4 regions of the Sphingobacterium sp. KH_072 genome follow, and region 2 is predicted to be linked to each of the others. Evidence: riboswitches for the same ligand, from Rfam matches in the RefSeq annotation. Region 2 holds a riboswitch; each other region holds the start of a gene.
The links. Region 2 has a riboswitch for S-adenosylmethionine ahead of AC3IRT_RS10895 (5-oxoprolinase). Riboswitches for the same ligand answer to the same signal wherever they lie in the genome.
Positions count from the first base shown of each region.

Region 1: another riboswitch for S-adenosylmethionine. It lies ahead of AC3IRT_RS12290 (O-acetylhomoserine aminocarboxypropyltransferase/cysteine synthase family protein); the one in region 2 lies ahead of AC3IRT_RS10895 (5-oxoprolinase).
Region 3: another riboswitch for S-adenosylmethionine. It lies ahead of metE (5-methyltetrahydropteroyltriglutamate--homocysteine S-methyltransferase); the one in region 2 lies ahead of AC3IRT_RS10895 (5-oxoprolinase).
Region 4: another riboswitch for S-adenosylmethionine. It lies ahead of metF (methylenetetrahydrofolate reductase [NAD(P)H]); the one in region 2 lies ahead of AC3IRT_RS10895 (5-oxoprolinase).

Region 1 covers NZ_CM174457.1:2,726,690-2,734,348, forward strand. Annotated here, with positions in the region: gene AC3IRT_RS12275 (outer membrane beta-barrel protein) at 1-120, shown strand, start outside; gene fbp (class 1 fructose-bisphosphatase) at 274-1,296, opposite strand; gene pckA (phosphoenolpyruvate carboxykinase (ATP)) at 1,312-2,862, opposite strand; SAM riboswitch class I at 3,248-3,359, shown strand; gene AC3IRT_RS12290 (O-acetylhomoserine aminocarboxypropyltransferase/cysteine synthase family protein) at 3,609-4,913, shown strand; gene AC3IRT_RS12295 (homoserine dehydrogenase) at 4,947-6,125, shown strand; tRNA gene AC3IRT_RS12300 (tRNA-Arg) at 6,262-6,335, opposite strand; gene AC3IRT_RS12305 (alpha/beta fold hydrolase) at 6,488-7,327, shown strand; gene AC3IRT_RS12310 (patatin-like phospholipase family protein) at 7,317-7,659, opposite strand, start outside.
Region 2 covers NZ_CM174457.1:2,370,442-2,378,100, reverse strand. Annotated here, with positions in the region: gene AC3IRT_RS10915 (DUF5686 family protein) at 1-1,480, opposite strand, end outside; gene AC3IRT_RS10910 (hypothetical protein) at 2,320-2,496, opposite strand; gene AC3IRT_RS10905 (hypothetical protein) at 2,761-3,285, opposite strand; gene AC3IRT_RS10900 (DUF2891 domain-containing protein) at 3,636-4,766, shown strand; gene AC3IRT_RS10895 (5-oxoprolinase) at 4,776-5,045, opposite strand; SAM-I-IV-variant riboswitch at 5,092-5,188, opposite strand; gene AC3IRT_RS10890 (DUF72 domain-containing protein) at 5,226-6,104, opposite strand; gene guaA (glutamine-hydrolyzing GMP synthase) at 6,188-7,659, shown strand, end outside.
Region 3 covers NZ_CM174457.1:407,590-415,248, forward strand. Annotated here, with positions in the region: gene mtgA (monofunctional biosynthetic peptidoglycan transglycosylase) at 1-384, opposite strand, end outside; gene AC3IRT_RS01875 (cation-transporting P-type ATPase) at 569-3,295, shown strand; gene AC3IRT_RS01880 (hypothetical protein) at 3,377-3,553, opposite strand; gene metE (5-methyltetrahydropteroyltriglutamate--homocysteine S-methyltransferase) at 3,706-6,018, opposite strand; SAM riboswitch class I at 6,102-6,207, opposite strand; gene AC3IRT_RS01890 (response regulator transcription factor) at 6,273-6,962, opposite strand; gene AC3IRT_RS01895 (sensor histidine kinase) at 6,989-7,659, opposite strand, start outside.
Region 4 covers NZ_CM174457.1:215,517-223,175, reverse strand. Annotated here, with positions in the region: gene rfbA (glucose-1-phosphate thymidylyltransferase RfbA) at 1-801, opposite strand, end outside; gene rfbD (dTDP-4-dehydrorhamnose reductase) at 836-1,684, opposite strand; gene rfbC (dTDP-4-dehydrorhamnose 3,5-epimerase) at 1,719-2,270, opposite strand; gene rfbB (dTDP-glucose 4,6-dehydratase) at 2,276-3,325, opposite strand; gene AC3IRT_RS01030 (adenylyltransferase/cytidyltransferase family protein) at 3,360-3,824, opposite strand; gene AC3IRT_RS01025 (nucleotide sugar dehydrogenase) at 3,961-5,253, opposite strand; gene AC3IRT_RS01020 (adenylyltransferase/cytidyltransferase family protein) at 5,323-5,799, opposite strand; SAM riboswitch class I at 5,963-6,068, shown strand; gene metF (methylenetetrahydrofolate reductase [NAD(P)H]) at 6,129-7,085, shown strand; gene AC3IRT_RS01010 (FAD/NAD(P)-binding protein) at 7,123-7,659, shown strand, end outside.

The sequences.
Region 1 (7,659 bases), 360 kb from region 2:
GTAGAGTTTGGGAAACTATACCTCAGGTACCGCCGGCACAATAGCTTTAGTCGGATCAACGACCAGAGCGATTCCTACATACAGCAGCTACAAATTGGCCTTCGCTTTCGTTTGCTTTAGTCAATCACCTGCTTCACAGCATTTTACACAAAAAAAATAACGGCTTAGCTCATTATGCTTTTGTAGTCGGCACTACTTTAATGCTTTCGAGAGAAACATGCTGACTTCGAATTAACAACGCAGGTCAGGAACGTTTGCTTAGTTGCCCATTCCCTACTTAAGGGCTACCTCTTCCATCTCTGCATATAGCTTTTCGACCATATCCACCATTCTCGGACTTCCAATCACTAATGGTGTACGCTGATGTAACTCTTCAGGTTGTATTTCCAAAATACGTTCTTTCCCTGTAGAAGCTTTTCCGCCTGCCTGTTCAAGTATAAAAGCCATAGGATTACATTCGTACATGAGGCGCAGTTTACCTTTTCGATGTCGCACACTTTCCGGATACATAAATATGCCGCCTTTCAGCATCGTACGATGCAAATCAGCGACTAAAGACCCAATATAGCGCAATGAATACGGACGACCAGAGGCCAGATTCTCCTCCTGACACAATTTTACATATTCCTTGATAGCTGGCGGAAAATTGACGAAATTACCTTGATTGATAGAATACGTGTTTCCATTTTCAGGAATTTGCATCATGGGATGCGACAGACAAAATTCGCCGATACTTGGATCAAGCGTAAAGCCATTAACACCATGCCCAGTCGTGTACACCAGCATAGTGGACGAGCCATACAAGATGTACCCTGCTGCCACTTGATGCAAACCTTGTTGCAATATATCTTCCTCAAATAATTTTCCAGATAGTGACTTACGCCTATAAATAGAAAATATTGTCCCGATCGATATGTTCACGTCAATATTAGAGGAGCCGTCCAGCGGATCGATACAGACGATGTACTTTCCATCAGAAGATCCTTCGGATGATGAAAAATCTAATCCTTCCTCATGTTCTTCTGAGGCAATGTAGCAACACTCTCCACCCCGCCTCAGTGCAGATATAAATTCTTGATCTGCCAATACATCTAATTTTTGCTGTTCTTCGCCTTGCACATTGGTTTGTCCGAAAGAGCCCAAAATTTCTCCAAGTCCAGCTTTATTCACTTCTCGATTTACCACTTTTGCAGCAATACCAATATCACGAAGTAAGCGTGATAACTCCCCTTTGGCAAAGGGAAATTCGGCTTGTTTCTCGATAATGAATTGCCCTAAGGTCTTGTATTCCATAATGTATGATCCAGCAACTTAATCCACGTATTTTTGATAATTCTGTTCAAAAAGATCTTTCAACTCCTGCGCTTTGTGCGTATAACTTTCTGGATCTTGCCATAGCGACTGCGGATCCAAGATATTATCAGGCACCTGCGGGCAGGCAATCGGCATAGCCAGATCGAAAGTTGGATGTTGCACAAAATGTTCGTCATCCAAAGCTCCTTGCATCACGGCACGAATCATAGCTCGGGTGTGATAAAGTGGTATGCGGCGACCTATGCCATAAGGTCCTCCGATCCATCCCGTATTTACGAGCCACACTTGTGTAGAAGTATCTTGTTGCAAACGATCGCGAAGCATTTCGGCGTAGCGCATAGCATGCAGCGGCAAGAAAGCCTGACCAAAGCAAGCTGAAAAAGTAGCGACGGGCTCTGCAACTCCTACCTCAGTACCGGCCACTTTCGCCGTATAGCCATTTAAGAAGTAATACATCGCTTGTTCTACTGTCAATTTAGACAATGGTGGCAACACGCCAAAAGCATCTGCCGTCAAGAAAAAAATATGTTTCGGCGCAGCCGAACGATTGATCTTGACCACATTAGGGATATAATTTATTGGGTAGGAAACACGAATATTTTCAGTGACCGAACTATTGCCATAATCCAGATGGCGACTATTCGGCAAAAAAAGCATATTTTCTGTCAAAGCCCCGAAGCGCACAGCACCAAAGATATCGGGTTCACTTTCTACTTTCAGATTTATGCATTTGGCATAGCAGCCTCCTTCTAAGTTAAAAATTCCATCGTCAGACCAGCCATGTTCATCGTCACCAATGAGATAGCGATCATGATCTGCTGACAACGTCGTTTTGCCTGTGCCTGACAATCCAAAGAATAAAGCAGTGTCTCCATTTTTACCCGTGTTTGCCGAGCAATGCATTGAAAATACATTATGCTCTTGCGGCAGCACAAAGTTCATCATCGAAAACATACTTTTCTTAATTTCACCAGTATATGCTGTGCCAATAATCAATACCTTTCGTGTCGTAAAATCTAGCACCACCGCATTCGAAGCGCACAGGCCTAGTTCTTCATGATTTTCAATTTTCAGCAGTGAGGCGACCCAAACAGTCCAATCACGGTGATTTTCGACCTCTTGCTCCGGAAGAAACATATTGCTGATAAACAAATCTTGCGCAGCAAGCTCCGTCGCAAAATGGATTTTTCTGCCATATTTTGCATACGTTGCAATATTGGCTGTACGTGTATACAACGCTTTACTCCTATCCAGGTATTTTTTCACTTGTTGCTCCAATATCTCAAATACCTCCGTAGATATACCCTGATTGATATCATTCCAATGTACCGCATCTTCAGTCGTCTCATCGCGTACAATGTACCGATCGCGCGGAGAACGCCCAGTAAATGTTCCTGTCATAATATTTAGTGCCCCTGAAGCCGAAAATGTCGCTTCCCTTTTCTTTACAGCATGCTCGATCAATTCCGAAGGAGTCAACTCGCTGTACAACTCACCCTTTGGCTCCAGAACAAGTCCAGATAAAGATTCTTGAAGAATTTTTTGCATTACAGTTTATTCGTTTTGTTATACGAAACAAAATTAACTAATGCATCTTCACGAAACGCTAACATTAAGCTTATTGTATCAACTACACTAAAACAAACATCTGATTTACAGCTTTTTAAATTAAAGATTAAATTATAAAAAATGCTAAAACATTTTAGCTATTTTTATTGAAAAATCAGTGCTCGATTACAGTATCAAAAGCGATCATACGCAATCCAATTTCGACTTACTTAAGCAACGGTAGACAGCACAGAAAAATTACAAATAACTCTCCAATTACATTTTTTTAGCTTAAACTCTTGCTAGGCTCCCCAAAAAACCTATATTTGCTTTGTATATCATTCGATAATACAAATCAATACCTTCTTCTATCGATTCAGGTCTTGATTTATACAGAAGTGGCGAGAGACTGGCTCGATGACCCACTGGCAACCAACAACACGAAGTTGAAAAGGTGCCAATTCCTGTCCGAAACATTGTTTTGGAGTATATAAATAATAGAACAGATGAACGACAAAACACATTTTACACCTTTATTGGCATACACGTCACAGCGTGTTTCCACCACACTTTTCATTTCTTCGCCCAGAGTAATCGTAGTCTGTCAGGCTCGAATGCGGTAGTCGTTGTTGGGATAGCTCGTAAGCTGTGATCTGTACATTGCTTACCTTCATTTCGACCAAATAGACGACAGCCATCTTTCTTACAGACTATTCTTTATTCACGCACATAATAAATTCACTATTATGACCTACAAAAAAACATTACAATACGAGACTTTACAAATACATGCCGGCCAAGAAGCAGATCCCACCACTGGGGCACGCGCACTTCCCATATATCAAACATCATCTTATGTCTTTAACAATGCAGAACATGGCGCAAACCTATTTGCATTAAAGGAGTTCGGCAATATCTACACTCGAATTATGAATCCGACTACGGATGTCTTCGAGAAGCGCATTGCCGCATTGGAAGGTGGCGTCGCTGCCGTAGCTGTTGCCTCAGGACAAGCAGCCCAGTTTATTGCATTAAATAACATCCTCGAAAGTGGTGATAACTTTATCTCCAGCTCTCATTTGTACGGCGGTACGTTCAATCAATTCAAAGTTGCTTTTAAACGTTTAGGTATTGAAGTTCGATTTGCAGATCAAGGTGATCCAGACGAATTTGAAAAATTGATTGATGACCGTACTAAAGCCCTATATGTGGAGACAATCGGCAATCCAGCATACAGCATTCCTGACTTCGAGCGACTGTCTGCCATTTCCAAAAAGTATGACCTTCCGATTGTAGTCGACAATACCTTTGGTGCAGGCGGTTATCTGTTCAAACCATTAGAACACGGTGCACACATCGTGGTAGAATCTGCCACAAAATGGATTGGCGGACATGGCACTAGTATTGGTGGTGTCATTGTCGATGGCGGAAATTACAATTGGGGCAACGGAAAATTTAAACAATTTTCAGAGCCTTCCGAAGGATATCACGGATTGGTCTTTGCCGATGTATTTGGAGAAAACAGCTCATTTGGCAATATACAATTTGCTATTCGTGCTCGCGTAGAAGGACTACGTGATTTTGGATCAGCGCTCTCCCCTTTCAATTCTTTCTTGCTAACACAAGGTTTGGAAACACTTTCGCTTCGCGTGCAAAGGCATGTAGATAATGCATTAGAGATCGCGCAATGGCTGGAAAACCATGCTCAGGTTGAATCGGTAAGCTACCCCGGACTGAAAAGCCATCCGTATCATGACTCGGCTCAAAAATACCTGAAAAATGGTTACGGTGCTGTCTTATCTTTTGCCATTCGCGGCGGCAGCGAAAAAGCGAACGACTTTATTGATGCTTTGGAGCTCATCAGCCACGTTGCTAATGTGGGCGATGCCAAAACGCTGATTATTCATCCGGCTGCTACTACACATCAACAATTAAGTGCTGCCGAGCAGCAACGATCTGGCGTATATCCGGGCGTATTACGCTTATCTGTAGGAATCGAACACGTCGACGATATCAAAGCCGATTTGGAGCAAGCTTTTGAATCGCTTTAAATTTTATATAACTAAAAAACAATTTAAGATAAAATGAGTGAAAAATTAACGATTGGGATGTTTGGTTTTGGCGTAGTTGGCCAAGGACTGTACGACATTATCAAAACCAAAGACCTAAATCTGGAAATAAAGAAATTTGTGATCAAAAATCCAGCGAAGCAACGCTCGCTTCCCGACCATCTTTTCACGACAGATGCGGAGTCGGTTTTGAGTGATCCAGAAATCAACACCATACTAGAACTTATTGATGATGCCGATGCGGCATTTGAAATTACCAAAAGAGCTTTGTACGCCGGTAAAAATGTGGTATCAGCCAATAAAAAGATGATTGCTATGCATTTGGAAGAACTGGCTGCTATACAACAGGAGACTGGAAAATCATTATTGTATGAAGGCGCAGTATGCGGGTCTATTCCAATCATTCGCAACTTGGAAGAATATTATGACAATGAGCTTTTGCACAGCGTTAGCGGCATTTTCAATGGCTCGTCCAACTACATTTTATCCAAAATTTTCAATGAAAATCAAGATTACCACACGGCATTAAAGAAAGCACAGGACTTGGGTTTTGCCGAAACAGATCCTACACTCGATGTGGGCGGCTATGATCCGAAGTACAAATTAGCGATCGTGGCGAATCATGCCTACGGTATCTATGTGAAACCAGAAGACATCCTTAATCTTGGAATCGATAAGCTAGGGCAGGCCGATATAACCTATGCTCGCGAGAAGAATTACAAGATAAAATTGATTCCACTGGCCAAGGAGGTTGACGGCAAGATTATCTTGTATGTATTGCCAAAATTTGTAACCAAAGACAACTTGCTGTACGGCGTAGAAAATGAAAATAATGGTGTGGTGGTAAAGGCTGCCTTTGCCGACGAGCAGTTTTTCTTCGGAAAAGGTGCGGGTGGCCATCCGACAGGATCTGCGGTATTATCTGATATTACGGCGCTGCGATACGGTTACCGATACGAATTTAAGAAGCATGCAAAATCACAGGAGGTAACTTACTCCACCGACTACGAATTAACGGTTTACTTGCGGTATGAAGACGAGAAGATCTTAGAAACACTAGGTTTCAACAACATTTCAGAACGTTTTTACGGACAAGAATTCAAATATGTTATTGGAAAGATCAACCTACAGCAGATCATTGCACATCGCGACTTGATTCATCGTGATGGTTATTTCTTAGCAGAAATAGCGTAGGGTTACCAACATGGTGTCTTGCTCCGTATTTCTTGAGCAAGATACCAGTTTTATTATTTTATTACAACCAAGAAAATACGAAGCGATTATTTTTTTGTATAAACTGTAATGGAATGATAAAGGAGTAGTAAAAAAGTGCGCTCAAAGGGAGTCGAACCCCTAACCTCCTGATCCGTAGTCAGGTGCTCTATCCAATTAAGCTATGAGCGCAGTTTTAAACCGATCGGTGTAGCACCGTTTTGGTGAGGCAAATATCGTGACTTTTTCGATTATTCCAAACTTTTTCTTCACTTTAGCGTCATAAGGATGGGGTATCTAACATATCCAGTTGAAAACAAAAGATTTATATAATATAAGAGTAAATGGCCGAGCGGATCAAAAGAAATAAAATCAGAATAAACGACATTAGCATCTCCTTTCTTATCAGAAAAGCCACGCAACAAGAACAACGAACCGTCATTTTTCTTCATGGATTCCCATTCAATAAAAAGATGTGGACTCCACAATTGGAGGCATTAGATGAATTCACGACCGGCATTGCCATTGATGTCCGCGGACATGGCAATACCACATCAGGACATGGTTTTCTATCCATCGACTTATTTGCGAAAGATCTCATTGCCTTTATCAAAAAGATGGAGTTGCATCAGGTAGTGGTTTGCGGTATTTCTATGGGTGGATATATTGCGCTGCGCGCGTATGAAATAGCTCCAGCGCTTTTTGCAGGATTGATCCTCAGCGACACACACAGCAAAGCGGATGATAAAGTGGCTAAGCAAAAGAGGTTTGATTCGATTCAGGCCGTGCTCACGCATGGTCGTCGCCCATTTGCGATCGGATTTATTGAAAATGTATTTGCTAACCCTCGTGCAGCCGAAAACGTAGAAGCAGTGGAGCTTATTAAAAGCAGTATTCGCAGAAATAGCTTAACTAGTATTTGCGCTACGCTCCTCGCCTTAGCTGCACGGACGGACACCTCGGATTTGCTCCCAACCATTGCTGTACCGACATTATTGATTTGCGGTCAACAAGACAAGATTACACCAGATGCGCTGATGCAGGAAATGCAGGCAAAAATTCCACAATCGAAATTCGTAACTGTAGCAGATAGCGGGCATCTGCCAAATCTAGAAAAACCGGCTCTTTTCAACGAAGCGCTCAATAACTATCTGCACACCTTTTCACAAAGTGCTACGAATTAACGGGCGCTTTTTTACGTTTTAAGTGTGCATCTGGCATGAGGAGATCCGTCCATTTCATGCCTTTTTCGACCAGATCCAGCGTACGATGGTAATCCCAAATACCTGCGGTATTATGAGGAACAGTAATCACATAATCCGGTTTATGCATATCGATAGACAATTGGCTCAAACGCCTACGCATCGCAAAATAGGCTTCTTGCAGCACCGTGACGGAACTATACTTGCCATTCGTTGCCACTACGCCAAGCTCAGGCTCTGGACGTCCGTCGAGATTGACGACGACCACCAGATTACGCTTTGATTTCTTGACGTAATTGATAGGCAAAGGATTG
Region 2 (7,659 bases):
AAAAGCGTTCGCTAAATAATTCCGTAGTACGCCCACCTACACGCAAACGTAATCCTTCTACTGGATTGTACGAATAAAACGTATTGACAGGACCGACCTCTACTGGACCAAATTGCTTATAACCAGAAAGAACGAGAGCGGCGATATCCATAAATCGATTGAACGAAGCCATTGTCTGTAATCCTTCAATGTTCGAGTATACAGTAGCTTCACTTGCTGACAGCGGCTCCGGTCGTATGGTGTTCCAATCGACCGGAGTCTGATCGTCAGTTGGTTTAATATCTTTATTCTTCGCCGTTTGATAGATGCTATCCGGTTGGACAAGTCCGCTAGTGTAATTCTCCAGCATTACCACGCGTGAACCACGAATACCCTTGCCTTTTTCAGTTAGTGAGAATTCAATATCTAGATTGCTTTTCGTCAGATAGTATTTCTCCTGATTGTCCTTGTCAAAGAAAAGCTCGATATTGAGTCCGCGGACAAAATTGAGATTGATCTCTTTGCTCACCGTCATATTGGCATACCTTACGGCGTAATGCCCGTCCATCGTGACGTGGAGTTTGCCTCTAAATAAGAGACTATTTTTATTTCTTGGGAAAAAGCTCAGCTCGACGAGTTGCTCTGCGCCATTTGTAATCGTGTCCGTGATATAAAACCGATAGAAAGTGGGAGCCGTATTGGCGATCGGACTTAAAAATTGATTCGTTAGAATGGTCACGTTGTTATCGTAAATTTCTACTTCATCATACAGGCGCTCCAAATAATTGCTCAAGCCTGAATTATCGACAAAGCGCGCATCAAAATCAGCCTGCTTCTGAGCTATTATCTCTTGAGAAGAGGTTTTAGGATCTTTACGGAAGTAATTCTTCGAATACTTTTCTTCCATAAATGCCGGCAAAATATAGGACGAATCGCTTGTGCCTAACGTGTCCGACTGAAACAGGAACTGATAGTTCTTGAAAATCTTGCGGTTCTTAAACTTTTCGCTAAGATTACTTAACCCCAATACCAATTTCTCATATTGATTATATTCTACATAATCCTGACCTGTTAATCGGTTCTGATCGCGATGTGCTACTACCTGACGAATAAGCTCTACCGCTGGATTATCTTTATTAGAATACTTTACCCTTGGCGCTTTGACAGATACTGCTTCGATCGCATTTTGCGCATATAAGAAAACATCTTCATATTGCTCTTTCTCGTCGCTTAGGTCGACTTCTCGGGAGTCGTATCCGACAGAGCTGACCAATAACTTACGTTGTGGTCCGGTGATTTGCAAGGTGAATTCGCCTCGCTCATTACTAGCCGTGCCATAAGAGGTAAGGCCAACTACGTTGATACTGGCATAAGGAATGGGTTCCAAAGAATAGCCATCTTTGATTTTTCCTGTTATAGTAATCGTTTGGGCAGCGCTAGAAAGCGCTAACAGCATTACCCCAATGAGCGTAAATACTGACTTAAAATATGCATTATTCATATATATAATACTACTATCTGACTATCAGGGTATAATATTCAGTCTGATAAGTAATGCAAAGGAAGTGCTATTTTGCGAAATAAAGAAGCAAGTTTTACACTTTGACTTTTTTATGATAATGGGTCAGTTATTTGGTGTGTAAATCCGAGATTGGAAGCCTCTGCTATGCGAGGTCGGGGGAACTTATTTTAGATATTTTCACCATTTGGAAAGTCTCATGGCTTGAGCATATAGACAGCATAGAAGCTATCAAGATATTTAAATTGCAGCGAACAGGTTACTACTGCTGCGGCAGTACATTAAATATTATCTATGTCTTTTGTCTTAAAAAATGTTAGCTGGAAGCCTTTTATCGCTTGTATCACTGCATTATAGCCCATCGAAGCAACAATCTGAGCTATTCAGCGACTCCATTGGGTGCGTTCAAAAGGGAAAACATCATTTAAATTGTATATTAAAGATTGTTCGCTCCGTTTGTTTCGTGAAGGTAGGAGAGAGATACTTCATGCGAAGCCGCGGTAGGTTACAGCACTTTTATTCTGATGTATTGAAAGTCGCCGTTGACGCTGCTGTCTGTCGTCCAGTAAGAATTGACATGATTCACTGCCGCATACAAATATCCGTCAGCTGCCTATAAAATTTGGATGATTTGTGGCCTTGCATCCAGTTTTTGAAGCTGGCATGCATTACATTATTTATTTTATTGTTGGTAGATATTATTAAATTTTTCCTGTTTCAGCATGAATCTAGAAATCTGATATGACAGCGTTGCTAGGATTTATACTGATTTTTTGCGAGTTGACTACTCAAATGTGACAAGAAATTAGAACTATTTAGATTTACCAAGATTCTTTACCGTCACCATTTTTGTCACCATCCTTTTTTCGTGGCGTAGCCTTTTTCGCTTCACGCGGAGCTTCAGAATGAGCAGCAATCCAGTGCTCGGTTGTAATGGTATCTATTCGAATAACAGGCGCTATGTACTTTGATTTCTTTTGGTCTTTTTTGTCTTTCATGGGTATTGTGGTGCTGGATTCTAAAGATGTTATCCAGAGTTAAAGAGTTAAAGTTTAAAATTATGATTTTTGGGCATTACGTTTAGTAATGTATCTAAATGGACGAAAATTTCCGACCCTCATACCCGTAAATCATAACCTTTTGACATGTTATTGCCAGCCAAAATAGTACAAATAACAAAATCATGTTAGCAAACCTAATATGCTTAATTACGATGTTTTTCGCTAAGTACAAGTAATGAACGGCGCAGAAACAATGTGATTTTACTGGTAGCGTGTGTCAGCTAATTGAACTACAAGATTATTATGCCAGTACAGTTTTAGTATGCTGCTATACGCCTTAAGCATTATTTCACTCCGACCGAAAGAGAATACTTTAGAAATATTACACAAATTTTGTTGTGGATTTTCCTCTTGGGTGTCTTGATTGCCATTAAATAGTTTACTGATGTATGTCTTGCTGTTTTCAAGGGTGTCTTCCAGTTGCAAAATGCCATCTACATGTGTAGTAAGGTGCTTCTTAGCATTGTACTCCGCTTGAGTGTTAATAACAAGTATTATTCGCGTTTTATATTGAAGATTTCGCAGATTTTGAATGCGATCAATAGCCTCTTCTCCTAAAATGTTACTATTGATAAATAAGAACGAAACTGTTTCTGCGCTGAGAATGAGACTTGCCACATCTAGTGTTTCAGCTTCAAGCACTGTAATATCAACAACACATTCTTTTGCTACAAGAATTGTGCTATAGCGGCATAAGCTGCTTGAATCGGCGAATAAGACTTTCATAGTTGTAAGCTAATAAGTGCACTGGAAGTTAATAATGTCATAATTGTTTGTAACGTTAATATTACTAATATATTGATTAATATAGCTAATTTTTGTTATTTTTTTTGATTTAAAAAAAGTATATAATTCATTTAAGATGGTGGAAAATATCCATAGACATATTTTCTTTATAAGGACGCTAATATGTCTTTATTAGCAATTGTCTAGATTTAAGTTCTCTCCATATTTAATTTTACAGTTATCACTCATCCTATTTGATATCTCAACATGTTATAAGGAAATGATTTGTACGCATGAAAAATGTATTTACTATCTTTATAGATTGTACAAATAACTAATTGCCATTAAATATGTTTGCATATTTCAATTTAAATCGCATTTATTTTTTCTTATTAGCTGGGATCGTTAGCGGCTCGCTATTCTCCTGTCAAAATTCTGAACAGGCAAAGGAAGAAGGTAATTCAGTAGAAGCGCATCCAAAATTTGAATTAAGTGCTGAGCAAGCGAAAACAATCTTTGAGATGCCGGTTCACTGTATTACGGTAGAATATCCGAATAAGTTGGGACAATCTATTGGTAGCGATGCAGATCTAAAACCGCCGCGCGTATTGCGGCCTATCTTTTACGGCTGCTATGATTGGCATTCCTCTGTACACGGTTATTGGTCTATCATAAAGCTGCTGAAATCTTTTGATGATCTAGATAGCCAAGGTGAGGTGCGTGCTACATTAAATGCCTTGATTACCGACAATAATGCGGCTATTGAAAAAGCTTTCTTTGAAGATAAACATAACTTATCTTTCGAGCGCACCTACGGGTGGGCGTGGTTATTGAAGCTGCAGGAAGAGTTGTTGACTTGGGAAGATGCGGATGCGAAAAGATGGAGCCAATCCTTGCAACCCATGGTCGATCTTTTGCGCGGCAAATTGTTGGACTATTTGCCCAAATTGGTTTATCCAATTCGCAGTGGCAAGCACGATAATACCGCTTTCGGATTATCCTTGATGTACGATTATGCCCTTACGGCGAATGATCAAGCATTGGCTGATGCCATCACAGAGCACGCGATACGGTTGTATCAAGAAGATAAAAACTGTGATTTCTCTTATGAGCCGAGCGGATCAGACTTTCTTTCGCCCTGTCTGGAAGAAGCCTATTTGATGAGTAAGGTATTGGATAATAAAGCGTATAAAACTTGGCTCAACGAATTTTTGCCGCAAATGTATGCCGAAGATTTTAAATTGGAGCCAGCTATTGTTAAAGATCGCAGCGACGGCCAGTTAGTACATCTCGATGGTTTGAACTATAGCCGAGCTGCTTGTCTGTATGGTATTGCACGCCAAGTTCCTGCATTAGCACATTTGCGTGATATCGCGGATGCACACCTAGACTTTACATTGCCCAACCTCGGTAAAGAGGACGATTATATGGGCTCGCATTGGCTAGGCACATTTGCGCTCTATGCGATCACGCATCAATAAACGACTTCATCAGCAGGCGAGGGGAATCAACGTATTGTCCTCGCCCAACTCTACTGGTACCAGTTGTACGGTTGTGAATCCGTCATCATGTGAAATGATACGGGATAAATTCACGCCTTTGAGTGCGAGGCTATTGAGCACAGCTGTTCTAAAGGCTGCTTTCTGTGTGCCCCACGAAGCATTTCGGACAAGATCGTTATTCAAGTTAACGAGTTCTTTGATAGAGTAATTGTGAAAATTTTGAACCAAATGCTGGTACAGTTCGTGTGGAGTTTGCATACAATAGAATTATTAAAGGTGAAACCATCAATCGTATTCTGAACGGCCATTTAATCTGTTTTGGAATAAATCCCGTATTATTAAAACCACCGTGGTTCTGCGAACTCGGTTGGTATTGCACCGTGCAATTCTAAATACTCTACAAACTTAGTAGACTATTTAGTGAACTCCAAATAAACTTTAAAATAATTTGTCACCATTTGGTAATTTCAAATTCAAGCCAAACGATTTATTCATCAATTGGATAAAATGATCGGCTAGGAGTGGGGATGCTTCCTCCATATTTTGGTGAATGAAGAAATACAACTTTTGTAAACCTGCTTCTCTCCATTCGCCGATGCGCTCCACCCATTCGTCCAAGCGCGTGTAATCCGACGGAACATTGGCACCCACATAACGTACAAAGGCAACAGGCGTGGTGAGTCGCATGTGCAATAAATCTCGCCGTCCGGCGGTATCCACAAGGATGTTGGTTTTATCTGTTTTCTCTAGCAAAGCGAAATAACGCTCGGCGACCTCTTTATCCGCAAACCAACCTTCGTTGCGCACTTCAATAGCGAGGGGATATCCAGCAGGGAAGTTTTCTAGAAAGGATTCCAATCGGTCAAAATCTTTGGGCTTATAGTTATCGTGCATCTGTAGAAATGCCATGCCCAACTTGTCCTCGAATAGTACCGCCGAGTCGACAAATGCTTTTACCTTTTCATCGGTATTCAGCAGGCGGCCATAGTGACTAATGGATTGTGGTATTTTTGGAAAAAATTTGAAATCCTTACCTGTTTTACCTTTCCAAGTTTCTACCTGCTCTTTGGACGGAGAGTTGTAAAACGTGGCATTCAATTCGATCGAATTAAACTTCGTCGCATAATAGGCCAATTCATCTTTAGTACCTCTCGGATAAAATCCTTTCAATTCTTTCTTGTTCCATTTGGCGCAGCCCACATATACTTCAAAAGGCTCATCAGACTGATGCTTTTTTAGTAATTCCAGCGTAGCTGAAGGTGTTTTGGGTAAGGAAAAATCGATGGATGATGGGTCTGTAACGCTGCCAAATTTCATGTCTATTTATTAAGAATAGTGTAAAAGCTAAGGTAAGAAGATTTCGCCGTGTAAAAATCATCCTGAATATGTAACTTTGCGTCATGTCAGAAAAAATTATTATCCTCGATTTTGGGTCACAATATACGCAGTTGATCGCGCGTCGCGTGCGCGAATTGAACGTATATTGTGAAATTCATCCTTTTAATAACATTCCTGCCTTCGATGAGACGGTTAAAGGTATCATTTTTTCAGGTAGTCCATATTCCGTTCGTCAGGAAGATGCACCACAAGTAGATTATTCTGCCATGATGCGGGATTATCCTGTATTAGGTGTTTGTTATGGTGCCCAATATCTGGCTCAACATTCTGGCGGAGAGGTATTGCCTTCCGAAATCAGAGAATACGGAAGAGCAAACTTGTTATTTGTAGATCAGGAAAATCCTTTGATGACGGGCATCCCAACGCAATCACAAGTGTGGATGTCGCATGGAGATACGATTAAAGAGGTGCCTTCTACTTTTCGGGTAATTGCTAGTACCGACAAAGTGCGTGTAGCAGCGTATCACATTGAAGGTACACGTACGTATGGTATTCAATTTCACCCAGAGGTAACGCATAGTACAGATGGTCAAGTATTGGTGAAGAATTTTGTGGTAAATATCTGTGGATGTACACAAGATTGGACCGCTGATGCGTTCGTCGAGATGACTATTGAAGATCTGAAAACACAGTTAGGTGATGATCACGTCATCATGGCGCTATCTGGCGGTGTGGATTCTACGGTAGCTGCCGTATTGCTACATCATGCTATCGGCGACAAATTGCACTGTTTCTTCGTGGATCACGGGTTATTACGCAAAAATGAATTCCAAGAAGTGCTAGATTCATACGAGCACATGGGATTAAATATTAAAGGCGTCAATGCCAAAGATCAATTTTATAGCAAACTTGCTGGTGTATCTGATCCAGAGCAAAAGCGTAAAATCATTGGAGCTTCTTTCATTGATGTATTTGATGATGCTGCAAAGCAAATTCAGGCCGAGTTGCCAGAAGGCGTAGAAGCGAAATGGTTGGGTCAAGGTACGATCTATCCAGACGTTATCGAATCGATATCTGTGAATGGCCCTTCGGCTACGATCAAATCGCACCACAATGTGGGCGGATTGCCAGATTATATGAAACTGAATGTCATCGAACCATTGAGAACCTTATTTAAAGATGAGGTAAGGCGTGTCGGAAAGACATTGGAAGTAGATCCTACGATCTTAGGCAGACATCCATTCCCAGGTCCTGGATTCGGTATTCGTATTTTAGGCGATGTGACGGAGGAAAAGGTACGGATTTTGCAAGAAGCTGATGACATCTACATTCGGAATCTTCGTGAGTCAGGATGGTATGACAAAATCTGGCAAGCGGGCACGATTTTCTTGCCAGTACAATCTGTTGGTGTCATGGGCGACGAGCGTACCTACGAGCATGTAGTCGCTTTGCGCGCTGTGGGTTCTTTGGATGGAATGACGGCAGATTGGATTCATTTGCCGTACGATCTGTTAGCAAAGATTTCCAATGAGAT
Region 3 (7,659 bases), 2.0 Mb from region 2:
GCTAATTGTACTACCGCCGCGCAGCGCATCGCCCGACTGATTGCGTTTCAAGGCTTGCTCAATTGCTTTGGTGTCAAACCCATGATGCGTCATAAAGAAAGCATCTTCACCAGCCAAAGCTGCTTTTTTGAGGTTATCAGACATATCATCGTAAGGAAGCCAGGTTTTATCAATCTTAAAACCTTTGCCTTGCGATTGCCATTCGAATCCGCGTTTGATCATCAAATAGGTGATCGGCGGATTAATAAAGCGCAGCGCAATAACCCACAAGAAGCTGAAAGCGATCAAGCCGAGAAAAATTCGTCCAGCCCACCAGAGAACCCTGTTCTTCTTTTTCGTAACCTTTTTCTTTTTACTGATTTTTGTACTACGCTTAATCGCCATGGTGATGGTATAATCCCAATTTAAAATGCAAAGCTACAACCAAAGCAGACATAATTCCTAATCGGCTTTTATTTCGGTATGAAATTCAGTGTACAACAGACTGAAAAATGCTAAAACAGTTGTATTGATTTATTTGTTTAAATGGTAATAAAATTTTTATAAATAAACCCAACAATTATTTCAAATGGCAAATTCTACCCAAGAGGAAAAGAGTAAGGCGGAGTATTGGCACGCACTAGATGTAGATACCGTACTATCCAAGCTAGAAGCTGATTCCTCTGAAGGATTTAATAAGGCGACTGCAGAAAAACTGCTAAAAAAACACGGTCGTAATGAACTTCCGCAAAAGAAAAAGGAAAGTACCTTTATCCGTTTTATCAAGCATTTCCACGATGTGCTCATCTACGTTTTGTTGGGGGCTGCGGTCGTCACCACTATTCTAGGTCACTATACCGATACAATTGTCATCATCTTGGTCGCTATTATCAACGCGGCGATCGGTTTTGTGCAAGAGGGAAAAGCAGAGAAAGCTCTGGAAAGTATAAAGGGTATCTTATCACTCAAAGCGACGGTGCTGCGCGATGGCAAGCGGGAAGAAATTGATGCGACAGAAGTCGTGCCGGGTGATATCGTTTTGCTATCCGCTGGCGATAAAGTACCTGCCGATCTGCGGCTGTTCGAATCGGATAATCTCAAAATTGAAGAATCTGCCTTGACGGGCGAATCCGAATCGTCCGAAAAAAATACAGAGCCATTGGAAGAAGATATGGATCTGGGCGACCGCAAGAATATGGCCTATACCAGTACTACCGTGAGCAACGGAACGGGAAAGGGGGTGGTGATCGCGATTGGAAAAGATACAGAGATCGGCAAGATCAATCAGATGATGTCTGATGTAACGCAGTTAACGACGCCTTTGCTTCGGCAAACAGCGCAATTTGGTAAAACCGTGGCATTAGCTACGCTGGTATTAGCGGCTGCAACATTTGCCTACGGCTACTACCTTCGTGATTATGACTCCGAAGAATTGCTGATGTCTGTCATTGGTTTGGCGGTAGCAGCCATTCCAGAAGGTTTGCCAGCCATCTTGTCTATTATTCTCGCCATTGGTGTACAAAACCTCGCGAAGCGGAATGCGATTATCCGCAATTTGCCATCCGTCGAAACCTTAGGATCTGTTTCAGTGATCTGTTCTGACAAAACAGGTACGCTGACGCGGAATGAAATGACGGTGAAAGATATCGTGTTAGCACAAGAGCAATACGCCGTAACCGGCATTGGCTATTCGCCAGAAGAAGGTGAAATCCAACAAGAAGACAAAGCGGTAAACGTGGAAGATGACGCAAACCTTCAAGCGCTATTGCGCTGCATGTACATCTGTAATGAAGCCTCGTTGGACAAAGACAAGGATGGCGATTGGAGCATTAAGGGAGATCCTACCGAAGGGGCATTAGTCACGCTGTATGAGAAAAGCGGATTGGAGAAAGAGAAACCCAAACGCGAATCTACGATACCATTTGATTCGGACTATAAATACATGGCTACGCTCATCGAGCAGGATGGTGAAGGGTTGATGTATGTAAAGGGAGCGCCAGATCGCCTGATTGAATTGGCCACCAAACAATTGGGTAAAGATGGCGAAGAAGTCGATATGGATGCAGATTATTGGGAAGAGCAAGTATCTGCATTAGCCAAGGAAGGCAAACGCCTTATTGCGGCAGCGTATAAAAAATTAGAGTCGAGCGGCGAGAAGATTGATCACGATGATTTGGAAGATGGCTTGGTGATTATTGGTTTGGCAGGCATCATCGATCCGCCGCGCGAAGAGGCGATCGAAGCGATCAAAATTTGTACAGATGCCGGCATTCGTGTAAAAATGATTACCGGAGATCATGTGGATACTGCCAAAGCGATTGGTAAAGAAATGGGTATCGGAGACGGGGAGAAAGCGTGTCGTGGTGCGGATCTGGAAAAGATGAGCGACGAAGAAATGCGCAAAGCCGTGAAAGAGTACGATATTTTTGCACGTACGAGCCCAGAGCACAAACTGCGTTTGGTGGAGGCGTTGCAAGCCGAAGGGCGAATTTGCGCTATGACAGGCGACGGCGTGAACGATGCGCCTGCATTAAAGAAAGCAGATGTCGGAATCGCCATGGGCATTAAAGGCACCGAGGTTACCAAAGACGCTTCGGAAATGGTGCTGGCCGACGACAACTTCCGCACGATTGTCGACGCGGTAGAAGAAGGAAGACGGATCTACGACAACCTGAAGAAAACCATTCTCTTCATTTTGCCAACCAATGGCGCAGAAAGTTTATTGATTATGGCCAGTATTCTGTTTGGCTATATGATGCCGCTGACGCCGCTGCAAATCCTTTGGGTCAATATGGTGACTTCCGTGACCGTATCCTTGGCATTGGCATTTGAAGAAATTGAGGATGGCACGATGAAAAGACCACCGCGTAAGGAAAAAGAACCGCTATTGAGTGGTTATTTCATCTGGCGTATTATATTCGTTTCGGTGCTTATTGGTGGCGGTACGTTGTATTTGGTGCAGTATTTATCGGCGCAGGGTATAGAGAATGGTACGATCCGTACGATTACGATGCAAACCATTGTGATTGCGCAATTATTTCACTTGTTCAATTGCCGCAGTATTCATGGTACGGCATTCGATCGAAAATTCTTTACCAACAAAGCGATTTATATTGTGGCAGTCATCTTGTTTGTATTGCAAGCAGCGATTACCTACTTGCCGTTTATGAATACAATTTTTGATACGAAGCCGATCGCTTTATCATTCTGGCAATATCCGGTGTACTTAGGTGTGGCAGTTTTTGTGGTGGTAGAAATTGAAAAATGGATCGTGCGCAAATTCGTGCTTTCCAAAAAAGAAGAACAAGCTGCTTAATATAGCATCTATCAAGAAAAGCGGCCTCATCAATAATTTGATGAGGCCGCTTTTCTTGATAGATGCCTTGTTGGCCGATTATTATTTCTTTCCGCCGGCTACTTTGGAGATAATCCAAATTATCAGTGCAACGATAGCGACCACTACGATCACACCAGTCCACATACCAGCTTTGAAAATTCCTTCGATGGCTTGACAGCCTGTCAATAGATTAGCGGCTAATATAAATAGCAACGCCATAGGTATAAATCTTTTCATAATTATTTTGTTTACATGTACGAACAATAGTAGAGCCGTAATGTTTGACACAACTGCGTGAAATACCTTTTTTGTCGGTAAAAAAATAACCCCGAGACGTCATGTCGTCTCGGGGTTATATATATATGTTCTATATTTTAACGACCGGAGGATTACTCTGCACGTAAAATTTTGGCAGCTTCTACCATAGATTCCAACGCCGCTTTGGTTTCTGGCCAAGCACGAGTTTTCAATCCACAGTCAGGGTTTACCCACAGTTGTGCAGCAGGCACCACCGCTTTTGCTTTACGCAATAGCTCCACCATTTCGTCGGTGCTAGGCACGCGTGGTGAGTGGATATCGTATACACCTGGTCCAATATCGTTTGGATATTTGAAATCACCAGCAAATGCATTTAACAATTTCATCTGAGAACGAGAAGTCTCAATGGTAATTACGTCTGCGTCCATCGCTGCGATATCTTCAATCACATTGTTGAACTCGGAGTAACACATGTGCGTGTGGATCTGTGTATCATCATCTACATTCGAAGAAGATACGCGGAAGGCGCGTACTGCCCATGTCAGGTAATCTTTTTGATCTGCTTTCCGCAAAGGCAATCCTTCGCGAATAGCTGGCTCATCGATTTGAATGATTTTGATACCCGCTTTTTCCAACGCTTGTACCTCGTCCAAGATCGCTAAGGCGATTTGGTAAGTCGTCGTAGAACGTGGTTGATCGTTACGAACAAATGACCATTGTAAGATCGTTACCGGTCCTGTCAACATCCCTTTTACTGGACGGTTTGTCAATGATTGTGCGTAAGCTGACCAACGTACCGTCATATCTTGTGGGCGGTATACATCTCCATAAATAACCGGAGGTTTTACACAACGAGAACCGTAGGATTGTACCCAGCCGTATTGTGTGAATGCGTATCCAGCCAATTGCTCACCGAAATATTCCACCATGTCGTTTCTTTCGAACTCACCGTGTACTAATACGTCGATATCCAATTGCTCCTGCAAGCGAATAGTGCTTTCGGTTTCTTCTGCAATCGCTTTATCGTATTCTTCCTGCGTAATAGCGCCTTTTTTCAAATCTGCACGCCATTTACGCACGTCTTTCGTTTGTGGGAATGAACCAATTGTGGTGGTTGCAAACGCTGGAAGATTGAATTTATCTTGTTGTGCCGTTTTACGATCCGCAAATACCGACGTACGTTTGGCATCTTCATCGGTGATGTTGCTCGTACGCGTTTTTACTTCTGGCTTGTGGATCAATGGCGATGTACGACGGCTTTCTGCAGCCGCTTTGTTGCTTTCAAAACGTTTTTCTGTTTCTGCATCCACTTCACCATCCGCTAAAGTAGCTAGGTCTTTTACCTCGGCTAATTTCTGCTTAGCAAATGCCAACCAGTTTTTAACTTCAGCAGGAAGCGACTCTTCGTTGGTTTCATTATCCAAATCAAATGGTACGTGCAATAGGGAAGAAGCTGGAGCTACCCAAACTCGCTCTTTGCCTAATGCATCGACTGCTTGTTGGATTTTGCTCAAGGATTTTTCGTAGTCATTTTTCCAAATGTTACGTCCTTCTACCACACCCAAAGAAAGGGTTAAGGAAGCAGGAACTTTTGCTAAGATGGTATCCAGTTGATCTTCGCCGCGTACCAAATCGATGTGTAATGCGTGGACTGGCAGGTTCAATGCTAGATCTTCGTTGTCTTTTAGTGCCTCGAAGTACGTTGTAGCGATCAATTTGGTGTCGCCCGCCGCTGCATTCAATTTTTCGAAGACCGTTTTGTACAATCCTTTTACTTTTTCGTCGATATCCAACGCCAAGTACGGCTCATCAATCTGGATATATTGTGCACCAGCCGCCGCTAATTTGGAAACGATCTCTTCGTATACCGGCAACAAACGCTCGATCAGGTCGATGCGGTCAAAACCTTCTTCTTTTTCTTTACCCAACAACAGGTACGTAATTGGACCAATCAATACCGGTTTGGTCTCGATACCCAATGATTTTGCTTCGTTGTATTCTTTTAAGAATTTTTCGGAAGTTAATTTGAATTCCTGATTCTTGGTGAATTCAGGTACCATGTAGTGGTAGTTGGTATCAAACCATTTGGTCATCTCCATAGCCGTAACGTCCACTCCTTCTGCTTGGAAACCTCTTGCTAAGGCAAAATATAGGTCTAAGCTGTAGTCGCCATCAATCTTGTTTAAAAGGGATTGGTAGCGCGCAGGAATTGCCCCGATAGTCAGCGACAAATCCAATACTTGATCATAAAATGAGAAATCATTCGATGGAATCAATGTAAAGCCATTGTCCTGTTGCAATTTCCAGTTGGCTTCGCGGATGCTTTTTGCGGTATGTAGAAGTTCTTCTTGGCTGATTTTTTTTGCCCAATACGCCTCATTCGCTTTTTTCAATTCGCGGAAAGGACCTACTCTTGGGTAACCTAAGTTGTTTGTCGTTAACATAGTTTTATTTCTCTAATTTTTTTCGGATGTACTAATTTGCTATCAGAGAATGGCACCAGAAACAGTGACTTCAGCTTATCTTTCTCTTATCGCTCCCGTACAGGGTAAGAGTAGAATGTAGCACCTTGTCCAAGTGACAGGTTGCCAAGGCTTCAACGGGTCTATTCCCTCTGCCTTTCTCTATAAGCATCACAAACTTATGTAACAAATATATAAATTCCAAATTTCTTGCGAAAAGAGCAATGAAAAAAGGTTTAGCTTACCAAAAGTTTATATCCTTTGCCGTGCACATTCACAATTTCGACGTTTGGATCTTCTTTCAAATACTTTCTAAGTTTGCTCAAGAATACATCCATACTTCTGCCCGTAAAATAATTGTCATCATGCCAGATTTTTACCAAGGCTTCTTCACGCGTCAGTACATCATTCTTCTTCAAACACAGTAAACGCAATAGTTCGGCTTCTTTGGTCGATAATTTCTGTTGTTGCCCTTTGTACGATATCACCTGATTGGTGTAATCAAAGAAATATCCGCCAATTTCAAATTTGTCTGGCGTTTCGTCGTCTTTATCACGCGATGAACGCTTGAGAAGGGCATTAATGCGGAGCAATAACTCTTCTACTCGGAATGGTTTGGTGATATAATCATCGCCACCCAACTCAAAGGCTTGTGTTTTGTCTTCCATCATTCCCTTGGCTGTCGCAAAAATGATTGGAACTGTTTGATCCACTTTGCGGATATCTTTGCCTAGCGAGAATCCGTCTTTCTTTGGCATCATGACATCGAAGATGCATAGATCAAATTCATCTTTGCGGAATGCTTCCAGTGCTTCAATGCCATCTTTGCACAGCACAACGTCAAACTTGCCCTTTAGTTCGAGGTAATCTTTTAAGAGATCGCCTAGATTGGGATCGTCTTCTGCTAGTAGTATTTTTTGAGACATAAGTTCGTTTTAATATGTGTTAATAATCAAGCTATGCTTGTGCTTTTGGTAGCATGAAGTGGTAATGTCACCTCAAATTGTGTGCCTCTATCTTTTTCGCTTTTTACAGAAATCTTGCCATGGAGGATCTTAATGATGTTATTGACATAACTAAGTCCTAATCCAAAGCCTTTAACGTTATGAATATTACCTGTTGGTATCCTGTAAAACTGCTCAAAAATCTTTTCCTGATGCTCTTTGGACATGCCGACGCCTTTATCCGCTACCGAAATGGTAATGCTGTTTTTGGTGCTGAATGATTTGACTGTAATATGCGGCGAATCTTTACTGTATTTAATGGCATTGTCCAAAAGATTGAACATCACATTCGAAAGGTGCAGCTCATCGCCAATCACGACATCGCGTGTAGCCGCCAGATCTACTTGTAATGTACCATTTGCCTTGTCCATTTGCAAATTCATGCTTTCCAATACATCAGTTACTAGCGCATTCATATGCACCTTGGTGCGTTCGATGTTCAGGTTTTCTTTTTCTAGACGGGCAATATTGAGCACGCGCTCGATATGAGAACCAAGGCGTACATTTTCATCATAGATGATGTTGGCCAGTTTGGCTACCCGATTTTCATTCGAAGCGATCTCTTTATCACGGAGCGATTCGCTAGCAATCATGATCGTGGCTACAGGCGTTTTGAATT
Region 4 (7,659 bases), 1.8 Mb from region 2:
CGTTAACAACTGAACTTTATCAATCCATCCCATACGATAAGCAATTTCTTCTATAGCCCCAATTTTCATGCCCTGACGCTCTTCAATAACTTGAACAAACTGTCCAGCCTGCATCAGCGATTGAATTGTACCGGTATCTAACCAAGCAGTTCCGCGATCAAATACCCCTACTTTCAGCTTACCTTGTTCTAAATATACTTTATTGACATCCGTAATTTCCAACTCACCACGATGCGAGGGCTTTATATTTTTAGCAATCTCGACCACATCGTTATCATAGAAATACAATCCCGGCACGGCGTAATTTGATTTTGGATTAGTAGGCTTCTCTTCGATAGACACTACTTGGTTTTGCTTATCGAATTCGACCACACCATATCGTTCCGGGTCATGAACCTGGTAAGCAAAAACGCAACCACCTTCGGGATCAGCATTGGATTGCAGCAGCTTCGACATGCCAGAACCATAGAAAATGTTATCGCCCAAGATCAAAGCCACCTTATCGTCGCCTATAAATTCTTCGCCCAAAATAAAAGCTTGCGCAAGGCCATCTGGCGAAGGTTGCTCAACATACTCAAATCGACAACCGATCTGCGAACCATCCCCCAACAACTTTTGGAAGTTCGGTAAATCCTGCGGTGTGGATATGATCAAAATCTCGTTAATTCCGGCAAGCATCAAGGTCGATAATGGGTAATATATCATGGGTTTATCATAAACCGGCATTAACTGTTTGGAGACGGCTAGCGTCAAGGGGTGCAAACGGGTACCGGAACCTCCAGCAAGTATTATTCCTTTCATCTGTCTATTATCTAATTAAAATGTTTCATATATATTAAAGCTTATCTAACATCTGTTGCAAACTGTCTTTCCATGCCGGAACGACCACAGTAAATTCAGCTCTAATTTTACTTTTATCAAGCAGGGAATATCTCGGTCGCTTTGCAGGAGTGGGGTATTGCTCCGTAGAGATGGCATTGATTTTACAATCCAATCCTTTTAATTCGCGAATAGCAACAGCAAAGTCATACCATGAGATTTCACCTTCATTACTGTAATTGAAGATACCACTTTTCCACCTGTCGCTATGAACGATGTTCAGAATACCTAGAGCCAAATCACGGGCATAAGTCGGCGAACCAGTCTGATCGGAAATCACCGAAATCTCATTTCGTTCTGTCATCAAGCGAATCATAGTCTTAACAAAGTTAGCACCGTAAGTCGAATATACCCACGCCGTACGAATAATAATTGCATCTGCACCGGATTCTAGAATTGCTCGTTCTCCCTTTTGCTTTGTCGCGCCATAAACATTAATAGGGTTGGTCTTCTCGTCTTCCGTTAGTGGCATGCTACTGTTTCCTTGGAACACATAATCCGTAGATATATGAACCAACTTTGCATCGTTTGCTTTGACCCATTGTGCTATACCTGCCACTGCTTGATGATTAACCACATCAGCTAACTCAGGCTCTGATTCTGCTTTGTCAACAGCCGTATAGGCACCTGCGTTAATGAGGACATCTGGAGAATAATGATCTAAAACTTCTTCAATTTTCTGCAAATCATTCAAAGGCATTTCAACCCGTGTGACAAAAGTAAAATCATCATTTGCATAATTTCTACTTATATCCCGTAATTCGTTACCTAACTGTCCGTTTGCTCCAGTTACTAAAATCTTCATAAATACTTTTTAAAATCAGCCATTTTTCGCCTCATTATTTTTTCACGAAAACTTCTTCGAAAGACGGCAATATGGCATCTTTATCCGATATCAAAAGTTGATCGTGCGGCAAGATCCAATCAATTCCTAATGCCGGATCATCAAAGCGAATACCTTGCTCCGCATCTTTATGGTAGAAATTGTCGCACTTATAGAAAAAGGTAGCGGTATCACTCAGCACAACAAATCCATGCAAAAATCCACGAGGAACAAATAATTGCAAATTATTTTCAGCAGATAATTCTACCGCGACATGTTGCCCAAACGTTTCTGAATCTGGACGAGCGTCTACCGCCACATCCAAAACAGTCCCTTCCAACACACGAACTAATTTAGCTTGTGCAAACTCTTCAGCCTGAGCGTGTAAACCTCTCAACACCCCTTTGGTAGAATAGGATTGATTATCTTGCACAAAACGAGTTTGAGCCTGCGTAACGTCATTAAATGTTTGTTCGTTGAAACTCTCGAAAAAGTAACCACGGCTATCGCCGAACTTTTTCGGCTCTAAAATGAAACAGCCTTTCAGCTTAGTCTCTGTTGCTTTCATATCAACTAATTATACTGTTTCTCGTAATAGTTTTGGTAATCCCCAGTAGTCACATTTTGCAACCACTCTTTATTGTTCAAAAACCAATCTATAGTTAATGACAATCCTTGTTGAAAAGTAACAGATGGCATATAACCCAACTCCTTGTTGATTTTTGCAGCATCGATCGCATAGCGAAGATCATGACCCGGTCTGTCTTTTACGTAGGTGATTAAGCTTTCGGAAGTCCCCTTCGTTCTACCTAACTTTTCGTCCATTTGTTGGCACAATTCCTTAACCAAATCGATATTTTGCCATTCGTTGAAACCGCCGACATTATAGGAGTCGCCATTTTTACCGTTATGATATACCAAATCAATGGCTTTGGCATGATCGATCACAAACAGCCAATCGCGTGTATATTTTCCATCACCATAGATTGGCAAAGGTTTATTATTTAAAATATTGTGGATACATAATGGGATCAGCTTCTCCGGAAAATGGTTTGGCCCATAGTTGTTCGAGCAATTGGTCAAAACAATTGGCAAGCCATACGTATCATGATATGCGCGCACGAAGTGATCGGAAGATGCTTTGGAAGCGGAATATGGAGAGTGCGGATCATAACTCGTTTCTTCTGTAAATAAACCAGTACTACCTAAAGCACCAAAAACCTCATCGGTAGAAACGTGATGGAAACGTTTTCCTTCGAAACTGTCTTTCCAGATTTCGCGAGCGGCGTTCAATAAATTGACCGTACCAATCACATTGGTCATCACAAAGGCAGATGGATCTGCAATAGAACGATCTACATGAGATTCTGCCGCCAAATGGATCACGCCATCGGGTTGGTATTTTTTAAATACTTCCAGAATATGAGCCGCATCGGTAATGTCTGCTTTGACGAAGGTGTAATTTGGTTTGTCCTGAATATCCTTCAGATTTTCCAAATTTCCAGCATAAGTCAGGGCGTCCAGATTTATAATGCGGTAGTCTGCATATTTACTAACAAACTCTCTTACCACATGGGAACCAATGAATCCGGCTCCGCCGGTAATTAATATCGTTTTTGACATAGCTATGTATAGATAACTTTATAAAGGTAGCGCTTTATTTATTGTTCTTCGCTGCTTCTCTTTCCGCAACAATTCTTCTCAGACCTGAACTGGAAAAGCGGTGATCACGGCTATTGAAATACAATTCGATGCCCTTTTGCTCGCAATAGGCACGACCCGTAAAATCTTTCTCTGCGTACTCATCCCCAACGATACGGACATCAAGCTTGAAGGACTTCAAAATATCTTCCAGATCTTGTTCCGTAGAGTAAGGCACGATTTCGTCTACGTATTCACAACCGCGCAACTGAATGTAGCGTTCTACAACAGTTTGTGTAGGTGCATTCTTCTCCGGACGATCTAATGTGGGATCCATTTGCAATCCGCAGATCAGATAATCACATTGTCTTTTTGCTTCTGCCAACATCATAATATGTCCTGCATGAAGCAGGTCGAAGGTAGAAAATGTAATTCCAACGCGTGGCCCTGGATTGTAGTCTTTTCTTTTATTTTTTTCCATAGCGAATGATTGGTCTATGTATTTACTTTTATCTATTATATAACTCTAAATTTCAATGGACTCACACCGGAAGGCAGGTAGTATGCACAGCGCCCAATCCACAAAAAATATGCCAAGCAGCGGAATCTCTTTGCTATTAAAGTCGCGCGTCGACTATAGCTCTGTCTAGCACTCCTTTAATATCAAAAACCACGACACGCTCTTTACAAAAGCTCGTCAAATCCAATCGTAAAAACTCATGATGTGATACCGCCATGATAACCGCATCATATCCACCCGATTGCGACGCTTCGTCCATCGATTTCAAACGTAAGCCATATTCATGTTCTACTTCTTCCCTACTTGCCCAAGGATCTACAACATCCGCCTGCACACCGTAATCTTCCAATGCCGCATGCAAATCTTTTACTTTAGTATTCCGGATATCTGGACAGTTTTCTTTGAACGTAATTCCTAAGATCAAAGCTTTAGCACCTTTTACGGCGATGTCCTTGCGAATCATTAATTTGACCACTTTCGAAGCAATAAATTCCGCGACAGAATCGTTAACCCGTCGACCGGAAAGAATTACATTAGGATGATAGCCGAGCTGAACTGCTTTGTGCGCCAGATAATACGGATCTACCGATATGCAGTGACCACCAACTAGGCCTGGTTTGTAAGGAAGAAAATTAAACTTGGTGCCAGCGGCCGCTAACACATCTTGTGTATCAATACCCACCCGATCAAAGATCAAAGCCAATTCATTAACGAACGAGATGTTCACATCACGTTGCGCGTTTTCGATCGCTTTGGAAGCCTCTGCTACCTTAATGCTCGGTGCTTTGTGCGTACCTGCGTGAATAATAACTTGATAAAGCTGATCGATTTCTTCGGCAATAGCTGGCGTAGAACCAGAAGTCACCTTCTTGATTGTGGTCAACGTATTGACCTTATCTCCCGGATTGATCCGTTCGGGAGAATAGCCAGCAAAAAAGTCTTCATTGAATACCAGTCCCGATTCTTGTTCCAAGATCGGAACACAATCTTCCTCGGTGCATCCTGGATATACGGTGGATTCGTAAATCACGATATCGCCTTTTTTCAAGACCTTGCCCAACATGCGCGTTGCACTGCGCAAAGGCCTGAGATCCGGCGCATTAAACTCATCAATTGGCGTAGGAACGGTAACGATGTAGATCGTACACGAGCGTAGATCTTCCACAGCACATGAAGCGATATAACCTTTCTGACCGTCTGTATCTACCGAAAATTGAAGAGCCGAACGTAAAACTTCCCGATCTGCCTCCTTCGTGCGGTCAACGCCATGGTTTAGTTCGCTGACGCGCGCTTCATCAATATCAAATCCGACTACTTGCGCATGCGAAGCAAACGCTAATGCCAAAGGCAACCCGACGTATCCTTGTCCGATAACGGCTATTTTCTTCATTCTCTACGAATGTACTAAATAGTCTGATATTTCAGAAAATTGAAAACCCGTAATGTAGTATTTAATGTACTACGGCGTCATTTCACGGACTAGTTTCTCGGCTTCCTTCTCGGCAACAATACGGCGCAAACCCGAACTAGAAAATCGGTGATCGCGGCTGTTGAAATAAAGCTCAATGCCCTTTTGTTCGCAATAGGCTCTACCCGTAAAGTTCTTATCCTGATATTCATCACCCACAATACGCACATCGAGTTTGAAAGACCGTAAGATATCTTCCAAATCCTGCTCTGTAGAATAAGGGACAATTTCGTCGACATACTGACAACCGCGAAGCTGAATATAGCGCTCTACCACCGTTTGCGTTGGCGCATTTTTTTCCGGACGATCTAGGGTAGGATCCATCTGTAAACCACAAATGAGGTAATCACATTGTCGTTTGGCTTCGGCCAGCATCATGATATGACCAGCATGCAATAAATCGAAAGTAGAGAAAGTAATGCCAATACGCGGCCCAGGATTGTAGTCAGGGTGATTCTTGTTTTCCATGTTGATACGTTTGTCTATTTGTGTTCACAAGGATAAATTATTTTTTTAGTACACAAGGTGGACATCAGCGAAACGGCCGTGGACAAAAGGTGGACAAAGCACGATCTCGAATTAAAATCGTTCCGCATTTTGTTATCCCACACCGTTTTCCCATATTTGTGATTGCTTATAGAGAAAGGCTGAGGGATTAGACCCGCGGACGCCTTAGCAACCTGACTCATGTCAAGGTGCTACAATCTACCCGTTCACAACGAAGGGAATGATAAGCGAACAGGAGCACTAACCAGCACCTCTTCTCTGCAAGCCTTCCATTCAAGAAACAGATACATATGAAGATCATCGATCATATCACGAATGCACAAGGAAAAACCTTGTTTTCTTTTGAGCTGCTACCTCCTGCAAAAGGTCAGGGAATCCAAAACATCTTCCAAACCATGGATGAGTTGATGGAATTCAAACCACCTTTTATCGACGTCACCTATCATCGCGAAGATTATTTGTATAAACAACATCCAAATGGCTTGTTAGAGCGGGTTTCTTATCGTAAGCGCCCAGGTACAGTAGCTATTTGTGCCGCGATTATGAACAAATATAAGGTCGATGCCGTACCACATTTGATCTGTGGCGGTTTCACCAAAGAAGAAACAGAAAATGCCTTAATTGATCTGGATTTCTTGGGAATAGATAATGTATTGGTACTTCGTGGTGATGCGCGTAAAGGCGATGCCGATTTTATCCCGACCGAAGGCGGACATGCCTATGCCACCGATTTGTTGCAACAAGTGAAGGACATGAACGACGGAAAATACCTGCATGAGGATATCACGACTTCTTCGAAAACTGATTTTTGTATCGGCGTAGCTGGCTATCCTGAGAAGCACTTTGAAGCGCCAAATGCACAGGCCGACTTCAAATGGCTAAAAAAGAAGGTGGATATGGGCGCCGAATTTATCGTTACGCAAATGTTCTTCAATGTAGACCGTTACAAAGAATTTGTCACCAAATGTCGTGAGCATGATATCCATGTGCCGATCATCCCCGGATTAAAGCCATTGACTACTAAAAAACAACTGATCACTTTACCGCGCATTTTTCACCTAGATATACCCGAAGAACTGTCTGAGGCGGTAGAGAGTTGCAAGAATAATGCAGAAGTACGACAAGTCGGAGAAGAGTGGTTAGTAAATCAATGTCGAGAACTCATCGCTTTTGGCGCGCCTGTATTACACTTTTATACCATGAGTAATCCCGGGCCGACCAAAAACATTGTGCAACAGCTAGCTTAGCTAAACAATCATTAGCGATTCCTGTTTAGGTAGTTGTATGGTCAAACATCTACCAAAAAAAATTGCCATCGTAGGATCGGGAGCTAGTGGCGTAGCTTGCTTTATCCAACTGGTACAAAAGCATCTTACGCAGGGAAACCCGTTTCCGATTTCCATCACCCTATTTGAAAAACGGAAGGAATTTGGCGACGGGCTGGCCTTTGGCACCGAGCAACAAGGCCATCTTCTAAATACGAAAGCAGGGCTGATGGGTATCTTCCCAAAAGAGCGCATGCACTTCGTACAATGGATGCATCAGCATAGTGAGTGGATCGAAGAAAGTTATCCGCAGGTAAGCACGCACCCCGACAGCTATCCGCCTCGGATGTTGTACGGCAATTATGTTCAAGCTATGTTGGACACCTATCGCAGATGGGGACAGGAAGCTGGCCTTGATATCAAAACAGATCCGACTGAAATCATCGCCGCAGATATCTCTGCAGAAAACACGGTCATACTACAAACCGACGACGAACGCAACGTGTCGTTTGACTACGTGATCCTAGCAACAGGAAACCCAGAGTCTTCCACATTT